Regions from separate parts of the Streptomyces sp. NPDC107517 genome, predicted to be linked through region 1. Evidence: riboswitches for the same ligand, from Rfam matches in the RefSeq annotation. Region 1 holds a riboswitch; the other holds the start of a gene.

The links. A riboswitch is a leader RNA that binds a small molecule or an ion and turns the genes downstream of it on or off. The one in region 1 is predicted to bind cobalamin.
Region 2: linked by a shared signal. The riboswitch ahead of metE (5-methyltetrahydropteroyltriglutamate--homocysteine S-methyltransferase) and the one ahead of nrdI (class Ib ribonucleoside-diphosphate reductase assembly flavoprotein NrdI) in region 1 are both predicted to bind cobalamin.

What each region holds. Positions count from the first base shown of each region.
Region 1 is NZ_JBVJPM010000018.1:45,207-52,668, forward strand. It holds gene folP (dihydropteroate synthase) at 1-810, shown strand, start outside; gene thiI (tRNA uracil 4-sulfurtransferase ThiI) at 840-2,114, opposite strand; gene nrdF (class 1b ribonucleoside-diphosphate reductase subunit beta) at 2,119-3,138, opposite strand; gene nrdE (class 1b ribonucleoside-diphosphate reductase subunit alpha) at 3,194-5,365, opposite strand; gene nrdI (class Ib ribonucleoside-diphosphate reductase assembly flavoprotein NrdI) at 5,362-5,805, opposite strand; cobalamin riboswitch at 5,975-6,198, opposite strand; gene ACZ67T_RS32485 (hypothetical protein) at 6,263-6,610, opposite strand; gene metE (5-methyltetrahydropteroyltriglutamate--homocysteine S-methyltransferase) at 6,705-7,462, opposite strand, start outside.
Region 2 is NZ_JBVJPM010000044.1:2,534-9,995, forward strand. It holds gene ACZ67T_RS42530 (PepSY-associated TM helix domain-containing protein) at 12-1,448, opposite strand; gene ACZ67T_RS42535 (sigma-70 family RNA polymerase sigma factor) at 1,579-2,199, opposite strand; gene ACZ67T_RS42540 (hypothetical protein) at 2,359-3,099, opposite strand; partial or broken gene ACZ67T_RS42545 (3-hydroxyacyl-CoA dehydrogenase family protein) at 3,850-3,978, shown strand; cobalamin riboswitch at 4,157-4,392, shown strand; gene metE (5-methyltetrahydropteroyltriglutamate--homocysteine S-methyltransferase) at 4,556-6,880, shown strand; gene ACZ67T_RS42555 (YcnI family protein) at 7,013-7,462, opposite strand, start outside.

The DNA of each region.
Region 1 (7,462 bases):
GACGGCGGCCTGTGGCTCGATCCGGGACGCGCGGTCGCGCACGGCCTGGAACTCGTCGCCGAGGGCGCGGATCTGATCGACGTCGGAGGGGAGTCCACGCGTCCCGGTGCCTCGCGGATCCCGCGTGAGGAGGAGCTGAGGCGCGTGCTGCCCGTGGTGCGTGGTCTGGTCGCGGGCGGAGCCCTGGTGAGCGTCGACACCATGTGTGCCTCGGTGGCGCGGGCGGCGGTGGAGGCGGGGGCCTGTCTGATCAACGACGTGAGCGGCGGTCTCGCGGATCCCGGCATGGCCGAGGTCGCCGCCCGCAGTGGTGTCCCGTTCGTGGTCATGCACTGGCGCGGCCATGCGGACGCCATGGACGGACTGGCCGACTACGCGGACGTACGGGCGGACGTCGTCCGCGAGCTGGACCGGCAGATCGACACGGTGGTGTCTGCCGGCGTCGACCCCGGGCAGATCATCGTCGACCCAGGGCTCGGATTCGCCAAGGACCGTGACGACGACTGGGAGTTGCTCGCCGGCGTCGACGAACTGGCCCGTTTGGGCTTCCCTGTCCTGGTGGGAGCCTCCCGTAAGCGGTTCCTCGGCACGCTGCTCGCCGACCCGGTGACCGGTGCGCCCCGCCCGGCCCGTGCCCGCGACACCGCAACCGCAGCGGTGTCCGCGCTGGCGGCGGCCCGAGGGGCCTGGGCCGTGCGCGTGCACGACGTGGCCGCCTCGGCGGACGCCGTACGCGTCGGCTCGGCCCTGCGCCAGGCGGAGGCGCGAGGCCACCGACGACCTCGTACGGCCGCGATGTCGGGTCACTGACGCGCGCCCGTCACCGGCGCGGCACGCGGTCATGCCGATGCCGGCGCCGGGGCGGCGCAGTGGGGCTCCTCGGGTGCCGGGTCCGCTCCGGTCTCCATCGCCTGGACGTGTTCGAGGAGCGACTCCACCACCTCGTCGAAGTCGATCCGCCTTTCCACGGCGCGCAGTTGCGGCAGCCCGGCTCGCGTGCTGACGCGCGGCGGCGCGAGCAGTTGGCAGCAGTCCTCGTCCGGCAGGACGGAGATGTCGGCGGTGCCGATCCGGCGGGCCTCGTCGATGATCTCCTGCTTGTCCCAGCCGACCAGCGGCCGCAGGATCGGCAGTGACGCCGCTTCGTCCACCGCCGCCATGTTCGCCAGGGTCTGGCTGGCCACCTGGCCGAGGCTGTCCCCGGTGACCAGGGCCTCGGCGCCCAGCCGCGGGGCGAGCGCCGACGCGGTGCGTGCCATGAGCCTGCGTTGCGCGACCACCTGCAGCCGCCCCGCCCCCGCGACGGCGAGTTGCTTCTGCGCCTTCCCGAGCGCGATCACGTGCAGCTTGCCGGGTGGCTGGTAGCGGTTGAGTTCACGGGCCAGGGCGTACGCCTTGTAGACGGACGAGGGATTGGTGTACGGCGCCCCGTTGAAGTGCACGTAGTCGACTGCGAGCCCACGGCGCATGGCCCGGTGGGCGGCGACGGGGGAGTCGTAGCCTCCGGAGAGCAGCACCAGGGCCCGCCCGCTGGAGCCGACCGGCAGGCCGGTCAGGCCCGGCAGCCGCGTCCAGGTCAGATAGGTCTCCTTGCGGTCGATCTCGATGTTCAGCAGGATCTCGGCGCGCTTGAGGTTCACCGGGATGTCCGGCAGCGCCTCCTTGATCCGTGCCCCCACGTGCGCTGCCACCTGCGACGAGGTCAGCGGGAACGACTTGTCCCGCCGCCGGGCCCGTACCGCGAAGTCACGCACGGAACCGGACGCCGCCAGCTCCTCGAGCGCGGCGACACCGGCCCGCGTCACCTCATCCAGGGTGCTGGGTACGCGCACCCCCGGTTCGATGACGTTGAACCCGACGACCCGCCCGGCGCGCTCCACCAGCGCCTCGAGGGGCACCTGCCCGTCGCTGCCCAAAACTGTGACGTTCTGCGCCGACTTGATCCAGGTGGAGCCGCCGACGCCGCGGAGCGCGACGCGCAGGTTGTCGTGCAGCCGCTCTTCGAAGCGGTCGCGATTGCGTCCCTTGAGGAAGACCTCACCGTGTTTGAGGAGGACACACCGGCTGAAGGACGCGGCAGCCCGCTGGGCGGGCACGTGGGGAGGCATGGACATGGCTTCAGAAGTCCCAATCGTCGTCGTCCGTGTCCTCGGCCTTGCCCATGACGTAGCTGGAACCGGAACCGGAGAAGAAGTCGTGGTTCTCGTCCGCAGCGGGTGACAGGGCGGCGAGGATCTCGGGGTTGACCTCGGTCTCGTCCGCGCCGAAGCGGGCCGGGTAACCGAGGTTCATCAGCGCCTTGTTGGCGTTGTATCGCACGAAGACCGCGACGTCTTCCATGAGTCCGAGTGGCTCGTACAGCTCACCCGAGTAATGCAGCTCCAACTCGTACAGCTCGTCGAGGAGTTCGTGCGTGAAGACGCGCATGGCCTCCTTCTCGGCCGCCGTGCGCTTCTCCAGGCCGCGCTGGTACTTATAGCCTGAGTAGTAGCCGTGGACCGCCTTGTCGCGCAGGATCAGACGGATCATGTCCGCGGTGTTGGTCAGCAGGGCGTGCGTGGAGAAGTGCAGCGGCAGGTAGAAGCCCGCGTACAGCAGCAGGGACGACAGCAGTGTCGAGGCGACCTTCCGCTTGAGGGGGTCGTCGCCGTAGTAGTGCTGGAGGACCGCCTTGCAGCGTTGCTGCAGGACGTCGTTGCGGACGGCCCACTCGTACGCGTCGTCGATCTCCGGGGTCGTGGACAGCGTGGAAAACACCGACGAGTAGCTGCGGGCGTGCACAGCCTGCATGAAAGCGATGTTGGTGTACACCGCCTCCTCGTGCTCGGTGCGTGCGTCCTGGATCTGCACGATCTCACCCACGGTGGCCTGCACGGTGTCGAGCATGGTCAGTCCGGTGAACACCCGCATGGTGAGGGTGCGTTCCTCGGCGCTGAGCCGCTGCTGCCAGGCGGTGATGTCGTTGGACAGCGGCACCTTCTCGGGCAGCCAGAAGTTCGCGGTCAGCCGGTTCCACACCTCCAGGTCCTTCTCGTCGGTGACCCGGTTCCAGTTGACGGGGCGCAGCCGCGCCGCCGGGTCGTGACGGTAGGAGGGGGGCGTGACCGACAGCTCGGTCAGGGAGTGGATGGTGGTCATGTGCGGGCCTTCGCAGCGTCGTTCTGAGGGCGGGCAGGTGCAGGGTGGATGGCCGTCACAGCGTGCAGGCCAGGCAGTTCTCGATCTCCGTGCCTTCCAGGGCCTCCTGGCGCAGCCGGATGTAGTAGAGCGTCTTGATGCCCTTGCGCCAGGCGTGGATCTGCGCCTTGTTGAGGTCACGGGTGGTGGCCGTGTCCCGGAAGAAGAGGGTGCAGCTCAGACCTTGGTCGACGTGCTGGGTGGCGGCAGCGTACGTGTCGATGATCTTCTCGTAGCCGATCTCGTACGCGTCCTGGAAGAAGTCCAGGTTGTCGTTGTCCATGCCGGGCGCCGGGTAGTAGACGCGGCCGAGCTTGCCCTCCTTGCGGATCTCCACCTTGGAGGCGATCGGGTGGATGGACGCCGTCGAGTCGTTGATGTAGCTGATCGAACCAGTCGGCGGCACCGCCTGGATGTACTGGTTGTAGATGCCGTGCTTCTGGACCGAACGCTTCAGCTCACGCCAGTCGTCCTGCGTGGGAAGGGGGATCCCCGCGTCGGCGAACAGGGCGCGCACCCGCTCGGTGGCCGGCTCCCACGCCTGCTCGGTGTACTTGTCGAAGTACGAGCCGTCCGCGTATCGCGTGGTCTCGAAGCCGTCGAAAGCCGTCCCCCGCTCGATGGCCAGCCGGTTGGAGGCGCGCAGGGCGTGGAACGCTACGGCATAGAAGTACATATTCGTGAAGTCGACGCCCTCCTCGCTGCCGTAGTGAATGTGCTGCGCGGCGAGGTAGCCGTGCAGGTTCATCTGGCCGAGGCCGATGGCGTGGGACAGGTCGTTGCCGTGCGCCACCGAGGGCACCGCGTCGATGTGGGACTGGTCGGAGACCGACGTCAGACCGCGCACGGCCGCCTCGACCGTCACTCCGAAGTCCGGTGAGGCCATCGCGGTGGCGATGTTCATCGAACCCAGGTTGCAGGAGATGTCCTTGCCGACGGTCTCGTAGCCGAGCGACGTGTCGTACGTGCTGGGCGTGTTGACCTGGAGGATCTCCGAGCACAGGTTGGACATGTTGATCCAGCCGGGGATCGGGTTGGCCCGGTTCACCGTGTCCTCGAACAGCAGGTACGGGTAGCCGGACTCGAACTGCAGCTCCGCGACCGTCTTGAAGAACTCGCGGGCGCTGAGCGTCGTCTTGCGGATGCGCGGGTTGGCGACCAGGTCGTCGTAGTGCTCGCTGACCGAGAGGTCGGACAGTGGCTTTCCGTACTCGCGCTCGACGTCGTACGGCGAGAACAGGTGCATGTCCTCGTTGCGCTTGGCGAGTTCGAAGGTGATGTCGGGTACGACCACCCCCAGCGACAGCGTCTTGATGCGGATCTTCTCGTCCGCGTTCTCCCGCTTGGTGTCCAGGAACCGCATGATGTCCGGGTGGTGCGCGTGCAGGTACACCGCGCCCGCGCCCTGTCGTGCGCCGAGCTGGTTGGCGTAGGAGAACGAGTCCTCCAGGAGCTTCATCACGGGCACGACGCCGGACGACTGGTTCTCGATCTTCTTGACGGGGGCCCCCTGCTCGCGCAGGTTCGTCAGGAGGAGAGCGACTCCGCCGCCGCGCTTGGAGAGTTGGAGCGCGGAGTTGATGCCGCGTCCGATGGACTCCAGGTTGTCCTCGACGCGCAACAGGAAGCAGGAGACCAGTTCGCCGCGCTGGGCCTTGCCCGCGTTCAGGAAGGTGGGCGTGGCCGGCTGGAAGCGGCCCGTCATCATCTCGTCGACGAGGCGGGAGGCCAACTCCGCGTCCCCGGCCCCCAGGTAGAGCGCGGTGGAGACGACGCGGTCCTCGTACCGCTCCAGGTAGCGGCTGCCGTCGAAGGTCTTCAGCGTGTACGACGTGTAGTACTTGAAGGCGCCGAGGAATGTGCGGAAGCGGTGTTCGTGCGCGTACGCCTGCCGGTACAGGTCCTCGATGGCGTCCCAGTCGTAGCGCTGGATCGGTTCTGCCTCGTAGTAGTCGTTCTCGGTCAGATAGGTGATCTTCTCCTTGAGGCTCGGGAAGGTCACCGTGTTCGGGTTGACGTGCTGGAGGAAGTACTGGCGGACGGCCTCACGGTCCTTGTCGAACTGGATGCGGCCGTCGCAGTCGTACATGTTCAGCATCGCGTTGAGTGCGTGGTAGTCCTTGCGCGTACCGACCGACTCGCGCTGCGCTGCGGCGGGGACCTGGCTGGTCGTGGTGGGAGCGCTCACGCCGTCTGCCCCACTAGTTCCGGTCGCCTCGTCGACGACTGTCGTGTCCAAAACTTCTCCAGCCCCTCTCGTACGGCACGGACGTCGCGTTCCGTGCCCAGCAGTTCGAATCGGTACAGCTCGGGGACCCCGCACTTCGCCGAAATGACGCGCCCGGCGAGGCAGTAGTCGGCACCGAAGTTGGTGTTGCCCGAGGCGATCACGCCCCGCAGCAGGGCGCGGTTGGCCTCGATGTTCAGGAAGCGGATCACCTGTTTGGGCACCGCGCCCGCGCGCTCGCCGCCACCGTACGTCGGCACGATCAGCACATACGGCTCGGTGACGGTCGGCATGCCCTCACGGTGGGGGCGCAGGGGGATCCGCGTCGCGGGCAGGTCCAGGCGCTCCACGAAGCGTTTGGTGTTCTCCGAGACGCTGGAGAAATACACGAGACCACTCACGGTCTCTCGCCTCCCTCTCCTCGTTCCCGTGTCGCTCTCGGCCGAGGACGGGAAGGAAGGCAGGCGGGTGCGGCCATCAGGGGGACAGGCGGGTACGACGTACCTCTGCCCCGGTCCGAGCCACAGCCACGCGGCCCTCCCTCGGGGCCTCGAAGCGCGCGCACCGCGGTCGGTGCGCGCGCCGGTGGCAGGTCTTCGGACTCGCGGGCCCGTCCTCCGGACGACGGAGGACACCTACTGGCCGTCGCTTCCCAGGCCCGGATTCACCCGGCCCAGTGCGTGTGACGGCGGTCGTTCCCGCTTACCGCTGCGGGGCAGTCCCGGTCTCTCACCGGGTTCCCTCTTGCCTCACCAGACCAACCGGCCTGGTGAACCACCAGCGAGAGCAACACTACATCTAGGCGGGATGGATTTCAGACAGGCCAGATGTTGTGTCGCGCACAAAAGTTAGGTGGCCCTAACTTGAGGGCTTTCGTCGACGTGCTCCACTGCCTCGCGCTCGCTTGGCCTCGGTGAGCGCTCGCGCGTGTCGGACGTAGTGGCGAAGCTCCGCGGCGAAGCCGTGGGCGTCGCGTACGGCCGGGTCGGTGCCGGGCACTGGAGGATCTGCCGACACCTGTTCCCGAGCTGCGTCGAGCCGCTCCAGGAAGTCGGCCACATCGCTGAGAGCTCCCCGCAGCGACTGCATGCGCGCCCCCTGCGCACCCAGCTGCCTGCGCAGGGCGAGCAGCGACTCGTACAGCTCCACCGGTACGGCGACCATCTCCTCACCGTCGATGACGACGGTCCGCGGCTCGTGTTTCACGGCAGGGCCCCCTTTTCTCGTGGCGCTCCCACTCGGGCGCAACGGTGAGGGTGCCGGGGCGTGGTGCGAGCCCCGGCACCCTCACCGCCGTGGATCAGGCCGAGCCGAGCTCCGACCGCACGGCCTTGGCCGCGGCGACCAGGTTCTCCAGGGAGGCACGGGTCTCGGGCCAGCCGCGGGTCTTCAGACCGCAGTCCGGGTTGACCCACAGCCGCTCGGCCGGGATGGCCTCAAGTCCCTTGCGCAGCAGGGCGGCGGCCTCGTCCTGGCTCGGGACGCGGGGGGAGTGGATGTCGTAGACCCCCGGGCCCGCCTCGCGCGGGTAGCCGTGCCCGGCCAGCTCGCGGGCGACCTGCATGTGCGAGCGAGCCGCTTCCAGGCTGATCACGTCGGCGTCGAGGTCGTCGATCGCCTGGACGATGTCACCGAACTCCGCGTAGCACATGTGCGTGTGGATCTGGGTCTCCGGGCGGACCCCGGCCGTCGAGAGACGGAACGCCTCGGTGGCCCAGTCCAGGTACGCGGCGTGGTCGGCGGCACGCAGCGGCAGGGTCTCGCGCAGGGCCGGTTCGTCGACCTGGATGACCGACGTGCCGTTCGCCTCCAGGTCGTTGACCTCGTCGCGGAGGGCGAGGGCGACCTGGCGGGCGGTGTCGCCGAGCGGCTGGTCGTCGCGGACGAAGGACCAGGCGAGCATGGTGACCGGGCCGGTCAGCATGCCCTTGACCGGGCGGTCGGAGAGCGACTGGGCGTACGAGGTCCAGCGCACCGTCATCGGCTCGGGCCGCGAGATGTCGCCGGCCAGGACCGGCGGGCGGACGTAGCGGGTGCCGTAGGACTGGACCCAGCCGT
Region 2 (7,462 bases), on a different contig from region 1:
AGAGTGCGTCGTCAATTCTTTCCGATGGCTTGCGCGTACGAGCGCTTTCCTCTCCGGTACGAAATCTCTCCGAGCACGATGTCAAGGAGCATGAACGCTGCGAGCGGGATACCGAGCAGCGGCACGAAATAGCCGAGAACAGCGATCACCGTCATCAGGGGGACGAGGATGTACGGCGGTACGTGCTGCCAGGCACCGCGCGGGATCGGGCGGCCGAAGCGGGAGCCCTTGCCTCGCTTCCACCACATTCGGTAGCCCCACACGATCAGCAGGATCAGGCAGAGCGCGAGGGCGGCGAGGGCGATCTGGTTGACGATGCCGAAGAGCATGCCGGTGTGCGCGTCGATGCCCCAGCGGGTCAGCTTGGCGAGCACCGGGTAATCGTTGAAGCGCAGGACGTCGGTGACTTCTCCGGTGGCCGGGTCGATGGCCACCGAGTCCTGCTTCTCCGGCCAGCTGCGCTGGATCTGCTGGACGACGTAGGCGGAGGAGTCGTCGGCCGGCAGCACCATCTCCACCGGGTTCGACAGTCCTTCGGCGCGCGCCGCCTTCAGGACCGCGTCGATGCCGACGTCCTTCGCATGGGAGGCGGTTGAACCGCTGCCGCCCATGTCCATGCCCGCCATGTCGTGACCGGCGTGCTCACCGCCGGAGGCGACCGCCGAGGAGACCGTGGGTGTCGTCTGCTTCAGCGACTCGCGCAGGTCACTGATGGAAGCACCGGCGTACGTCGACCAGGTCAGGCCGGTCGCGGAGAGAAAGAACAGGCCGAGGGCGGCCCAAACGCCCACGGTGCCGTGCAGGGACAGGGTGCGGCGGCGGCCGGACGTGCCCCGGATCTTGCGGCGTGCACGGCGGCGGCCGAACCACAGCACCAGGCCGCCACCGGCGATCACCCACAGCCAGCTCGCGGCGAATTCGCTGTAGAGACGGCCGGTTTCGCCGAGGTGCAGGTCTCGGTGGAGTTCGTCGATCCAGGTGCGCAGCGGCAGCGCTCCGGTGGAGCCGTACTGCTCCAGGGCTCCGCGGACCTCTCCGTTGTACGGGTTCACGAACACGGCGAGCTTGTGGTCGGCGTCCACGCCGGGTACGCCGGACAGCAGTACCCGGGTGGTCGCCCCGGCCTCGGGCGAGGGCCTCACCGCGGCGACGGTGCCCTCGGGGTGGGCCTTGTGGGCCGCGGCCACCTGCTGGGACATCGGCAGTTCGGATGTGCCGGCGGGGACGGTCAGTTCATGGGAGTACACGATCTTCTCGGCCTGGAACGAGCAGGCGTACAGGAAGCCGGTCACGGCGGCGACGAACAGGAACGGGGCGACGAACACCCCGGCGAAGAAGTGCAGTCGCAGCACCAGGGGGCGCAGTGATCCCCAGGCGGACCCGGTGGCCGGCGGTGGTGGCGCCGGGTTGTTCTCCTCGGCGGGGCGGGTTGACGGTATGACGGACATGGGGGTGCTCCTGCTTCCAGGGGGGACGAGTGGACGTCCGAAGACGCGCCGGTGCAGTGGTCGGCTCTTCGGACGGGGGAGTTCCGGGCGGGCGGCCGATGTGGCGGAAGCCACTGCGGCCGCCCGCTGCTCAGACGGCCGGCGGTTCGGCTTCGACGACTTCCCGCGCGAGGGTCGAGCGGGCGCGGGCCACACGGGAACGGACCGTGCCGACCGGGCAGTGACTGCGCTCGGCCGCCTCCGCGTAGGGCAGGCCCAGCAGTTGGGTGAGCACGAACGCCTCCCGGCGGTCGGCGGGCAGGCTGTCCAGCAGATCGAGGAGGGCTATGCCGTCCTCGAATCCGGGCAGCCCGCGCGGCTGGGCGAGTTCGGCGGCGGTCTGCCAGTCCGCCGTGTCGGCACGGCGGGGCCGGGCGGCCGCGTACCGGTAGCTGTCGATCACCGCGCGGCGCGCGATGGACAGCAGCCAGGTGCGGGCCGTGGAGCGGCCCTCGAAGCGGTGCAGGCTGCCGAGCGCGCGCAGGAACGTGTCCTGCGCGAGATCGTCCACGGCCTGCGCGTCGTGGCAGAGATGAGCGACGTAGCACTGCACGTCGCGGTGGAGGGCACGGACGAAGCGGTCGGCGGCGACCGGATCACCACTGCGGGCGGCGAGCGCCCAGGCGGTGATCGAGTCGTCGCGACGGGCCGCCGAGTCGTCCGGCCCGTGCACGTCCGCCCATGGCGGGGCGGACGTCGGAGCAGGGGTCATCACCTGGAGTCCCTCTCGGATCATCCGGAACCAGGACCGACAGCGTCCCGAAGGGCACAGGGGATCCCGGTCCGGTGTGCGGGAAAACGGCCGCGCGGCCCGCTCGGGCGCACGGCCGGGGCCCGAGGGTGCGGCGCAGCCTCGGGAAGCCGGCTGTCGTCAGGCGACAGCGGTCCCCGCGGGCGGACCCCGAGAAGTGATCGCATGGATCAGGAGAAGCAGGCGCGGCGCCCGGTCGGACTCCGCCCTGCGGGCGCGGACGCGTGGCCGGTGCGGCGGCGTAGGCAGCCTCAGCAGCCGCAGCGGGGCGACAAGCCAGGCCGCGAACGACCGGGCGATCCGGAACACGGCCTGCTCGCCACAGGCGAGCCACAGGCCGCTGACTACGGCCGCCATGAGGTGGGCCAGGAGCATGCCGAGCGGAGACATGCCCCCCATGCCATGGCCCATGCCCATCGCCGACCCCATGGAGTCCATCGAGCCCGGCGCAGCCATGGAGTGGTTCATGGAGCCCAGGTCCATGCCCGGCCCCATGTCCATGGAACTCATGTCCATGGCCGGGTGGCCGGCGTCCATCGGCGCCCCGCACAACACATGGCCCAGCCACTGCTGCGCGAGTGAGCCGCCGGACGCCTCCGGGTGCGCAAGCACTTGGGCGAGCGAGAACAGCGAGTGCAGCGCCGCCTGCGCGGCAACGGCCATGCCGACGACGAGGACGAGCCCGCGCTCGCGTCGGGCGAGCGACCATGCCGCACCACCCGTCACGACAGCCCCGGCACTGAGCGACCACCACGGCACGGTGCCCCCCGACATCAGGGTGTGGCCCAGGGCGGTGAGCAGCACACAGACGGCCGCGAACACCGCGGCCCGTCCTGTGCGAGCACCCCACCCTGTCGTCATCGCGGGCTCATCTTTGCACCCGTGATTCCGTGATCACCGGCCGGTACGGAAATTGGTGGGGTGGCGTCAGCCGTGCGGGAGATGCGGTGCAGGACACAGATAGGCCTCGGAACTCCCCCGCCGCCGCATCCGAAGGCTCTTGAGACCCGGTGAAGTCCGGATGTTTGGAGAGGGAACCCGTGACGGCGGTGCAAGATGGGACCCTACGACGGCCATTGAGTCGACGGCCTCTGCGGGCGGTGGCCGTCCGCCGGGTACGACGGGTGCCTGACCTGGCTGCTGACGTGCGCGATGTCGTTCTCGATGATGCAGGTGTGCCTGCTCGGGCACTGGGTGCGCGGATCGTGAGCGGCCTGGGCGCCTCGGTGCTCGGTCTGACGACCTCCGCGGGATTCGCAGCGGGCGGCCGTGCTGTCGCCGCCGGCCGGGCGGGTGGTGGACACCCAAGGTCCGTGGCGCTGCCTGATCGCCGGTTCGCATCCTGCCTCGCGACCCGCGATCGAGGTCCGGGCTCGCCGCCGGGCCGCCGCGCGGGATGATCGCCTGGCCGGCCATCTTCTCCTTGTTCCTCGGGTGCGGCATCGCCTGGGTCAACACATACCTGTCGTTGCACGGAGTACGTCACCTCGCTCCGGGGCCGACGGCGGCGGTGCTCTGGTGGCGGTCCTTGGGCTCACCGGGATCGCGGGGCGGGTGCGCCGGCCGCGGCTCGCCGGCCGACCGGAACGTGCGCGATGGCTACCGGGCGCGTTCAAGGAGCCGCTCTACGCGCCGCCTCCTCTGCTGCAACGCATGGTCGAGGCAGGGCTGTTGGGCCGGAGGACCGGTCGCGGCTTTCACCGCTACGACGCGCACACCGCCAAGGACCACCGGGGCTGAGAGGCAGGCCCGGGTACCGCTGCCGGGATGAGGGCCCGGCGGCGGCGAGCGGACGAGGCGGGAGACGGCGCACGGGGACCGTCTCCCGCTCCGCCCGCTGGCTGCTTTCCCCCACAGACGTGTCACACCTCACCGTCCGAAACCCGGACTCCCTGCCATCGCCCGACCGGCGACCCGTAGGGTGACCGACGCAGCTGGTTCGCCCCGTCCGCCAGACGGGAGTGTCGCAAGAGGGAACCCGGTGGGAATCCGGGACTGCCCCGCAGCGGTGAGTGGGAACGACCGCCGTCATCACGCACTGGGCCCCGACGAACGGGACCTGGGAAGCGATGGCCAGTAGGAGCCTCGTACGAGTTCCGTACGTGACGAGGCGCGCCCACGAGTCCGAAGACCTGCCATCTGCCCGTGCCCGTACGACGCGCGCGCGGACATTCCGGTGACCTCGAGGGCGGGTCGGCGTACGTACCGAGCGGACGACCGCGCCTTGCCGCGCGAGGACGTGCCGCCGGTCTGCCACTCCTTCTTGACCGCGTCGGTCTCCGGGATCCCAGGGATACGTCTCTCGAAGGAGATCTCCGTGACCACCAAGACCGCGGCCGCGGCAGCACGGGCCACCGTGTACGGCTACCCCCGCCAGGGACGGAACCGCCGGCTGAAGAAGGCGATCGAGGGCTACTGGCAGGGCCGCGTCACCGCCGACGCCCTCCGCGCCACCGCCGCCGACCTGCGCCGGATCAACTGGCAGGAGCTCGCCGACGCGGGCATCGGAGAAGTCCCCACCGGCGACTTCTCCTGCTACGACCACGTCCTCGACACCACCGTCATGGTGGGCGCGATCCCCGAGCGCCACCGCGCCGCCGTCGCCGTCGACGCCCTCGACGGGTACTTCGCCATGGCTCGCGGCACGCAGGACGTGGCGCCGCTGGAGATGACCAAGTGGTTCGACACCAACTACCACTATCTGGTACCGGAGTTGGGCCCGGACACCGCGTTCACCGCCGACTCCACCAAGCAGGTCACCGAACTCGGGGAAGCCCTCGCTCAGGGCTTGTCCGCCCGGCCGGTCCTCGTCGGCCCGGTCACGTATCTGCTGCTCGCGAAGCCCGCGCCGGGTGTCGCCGCGGACTTCGACCCGCTGACACTGCTGGACCGGTTGCTGCCCGTGTACGCCGACGTGCTCGCCGATCTGCGCGCCGCCGGCGCCGAGTGGGTGCAGCTCGACGAACCCGCCCTCGTCCAGGACCGCACTCCGGCCGAGTTGAACGCCGCCGCACGCGCCTACCGCGACCTGGGCGCCCTCACGGACCGCCCGAAGCTGCTGGTGGCCTCCTACTTCGGACGTCTGGGTGACGCCCTGCCAGTACTGGCCAAGGCACCGGTCGACGGTCTCGCCCTCGACTTCACCGAGGCCGCCGCCGCGAACCTCGACGCCCTCGCCGCAGTCGGCGGCCTGCCCGGCAAGCGCCTGGTCGCCGGTGTCGTCAACGGCCGCAACATCTGGCTCAACGACCTCGAGAAGTCCCTCAGCACGCTCGGCACCCTGCTGGGCCTTGCCGACCGGGTCGACGTCGCCGCTTCCTGCTCACTGCTCCACGTACCGCTCGACGCATCCCTCGAGCGGGACATCGAGCCCCAGATCCTGCGCTGGCTCGCCTTCGCCCGGCAGAAGACCACCGAGGTGGCCACCCTCGCCAAGGGCCTGGCCCAGGGAACCGACACCATCGCGGCCGAACTCGCGGCCAACAAGGCCGACTTGGCCTCGCGCGCCGGATCGCCGATCACCTACGACCCGGCCGTCCGCACCCGCGTCACGGCCGTCACCGACACCGACGCACGCCGCTCCCAGCCGTACGCCGAGCGGACCGCCGCCCAACGCGCCCTCCTCGGCCTGCCGCTGCTGCCGACCACCACCATCGGCTCGTTCCCCCAGACCACCGAGCTGCGCACCGCGCGTGCCGACCTGCGGGCCGGCCGAATCGACACGGCAGGCTACGAGGACCGCATCCGCGCCGAGATCCAGGACGTGATCTCCTTCCAGGAGAAGACCGGCCTGGACGTCCTGGTACATGGCGAGCCCGAGCGCAACGACATGGTGCAGTACTTCGCCGAGCAGCTCACCGGATACCTGGCCACGCAGCACGGATGGGTGCAGTCCTACGGCACCCGATACGTCCGTCCGCCGGTCCTGGCCGGCGACATCTCGCGTCCCGAGCCGATGACGGTGCGCTGGACGGCGTACGCACAGTCGCTGTCCGACCGGCCCGTCAAGGGCATGCTCACCGGCCCGGTCACCATGCTCGCCTGGTCCTTCGTCCGCGATGACCAGCCACTGGCCGACACCGCACGCCAGGTCGCCCTCGCCCTGCGCGACGAGGTGAACGACCTTGAGGCGAACGGCACTTCGGTGATCCAGGTCGACGAACCCGCCCTGCGCGAGACCCTGCCCCTGCGCGCCACCGACCACGCCGCCTACCTCTTCTGGGCCACCGAGGCATTCCGTCTCACCACCAGCGGCGTACGCCCGGACACCCAGATCCACACCCACATGTGCTACGCCGAGTTCGGCGACATCGTCCAGGCCATCGACGACCTCGACGCCGATGTCATCAGCCTGGAAGCCGCCCGCTCCCACATGCAGGTCGCCCACGAACTCGCCGAGCACGGCTACCCGCGCGAGGCAGGTCCCGGCGTGTACGACATCCACTCCCCGCGTGTCCCCAGCGCAGACGAAGCGGCGTCCCTGCTGCGTACGGGACTTGAGGCCATCCCCGCCGAGCGGCTCTGGGTCAACCCCGACTGCGGCCTGAAGACCCGCGGCTGGCCCGAGACCCGCGCCTCGCTGGAGAACCTCGTCGCAGCCGCGCGCGCAGTCCGCGAGGAGCTCAGGACGACCACGTCCTGAGCCGATCAAGTCCGGGCCGGGGCACCACGCGCCCCGGCCCGGCCCCGGCCAGGGATGTGGCCCGCGTCACGCGGACCCCGGCATATGGGCCCTGTCGGCGAAGCAGCGCCGGCAGGGCCCGCTACGCGTGCTCTACTCGGCGCGGGATCCGGTGGCGCGGCTGCGCAGGACGGCGAACACCGCCGCCGCCAGCCCCAGCACGCCCACGACCAGCCCGGCGACACCGAGCCCACGTGCGGTCGAGTCACTGCTCGACGCGGTCGACTCAGTACGCGCGGAACTCTTCGCGCTCGCCGACGGGGTGACCGCCGTGCCGCCGTCCTCGTCCGCGCCCTTGGCGGTCAGCTTGAGCACAGGCGCGGGGTTCTCCGGCTCCTCCCCGCCGGACGCGTCCTCGATCCAACGGACGGTCTTGCCGTCGGAGTAGGTCTGCAGGGTCTTGAAGGTCAGCTGGTCGGTGTCGTCCGACAGCTGGCCGAAGGCGACATTGAAGTCCTGGTACTGCCCGGCACCGATCTTTCCGCCGGTCCAGGTGATCTCGGAGACGGCGTCGGTGATGGTGCCGTCGTCGGTCTTGACGGG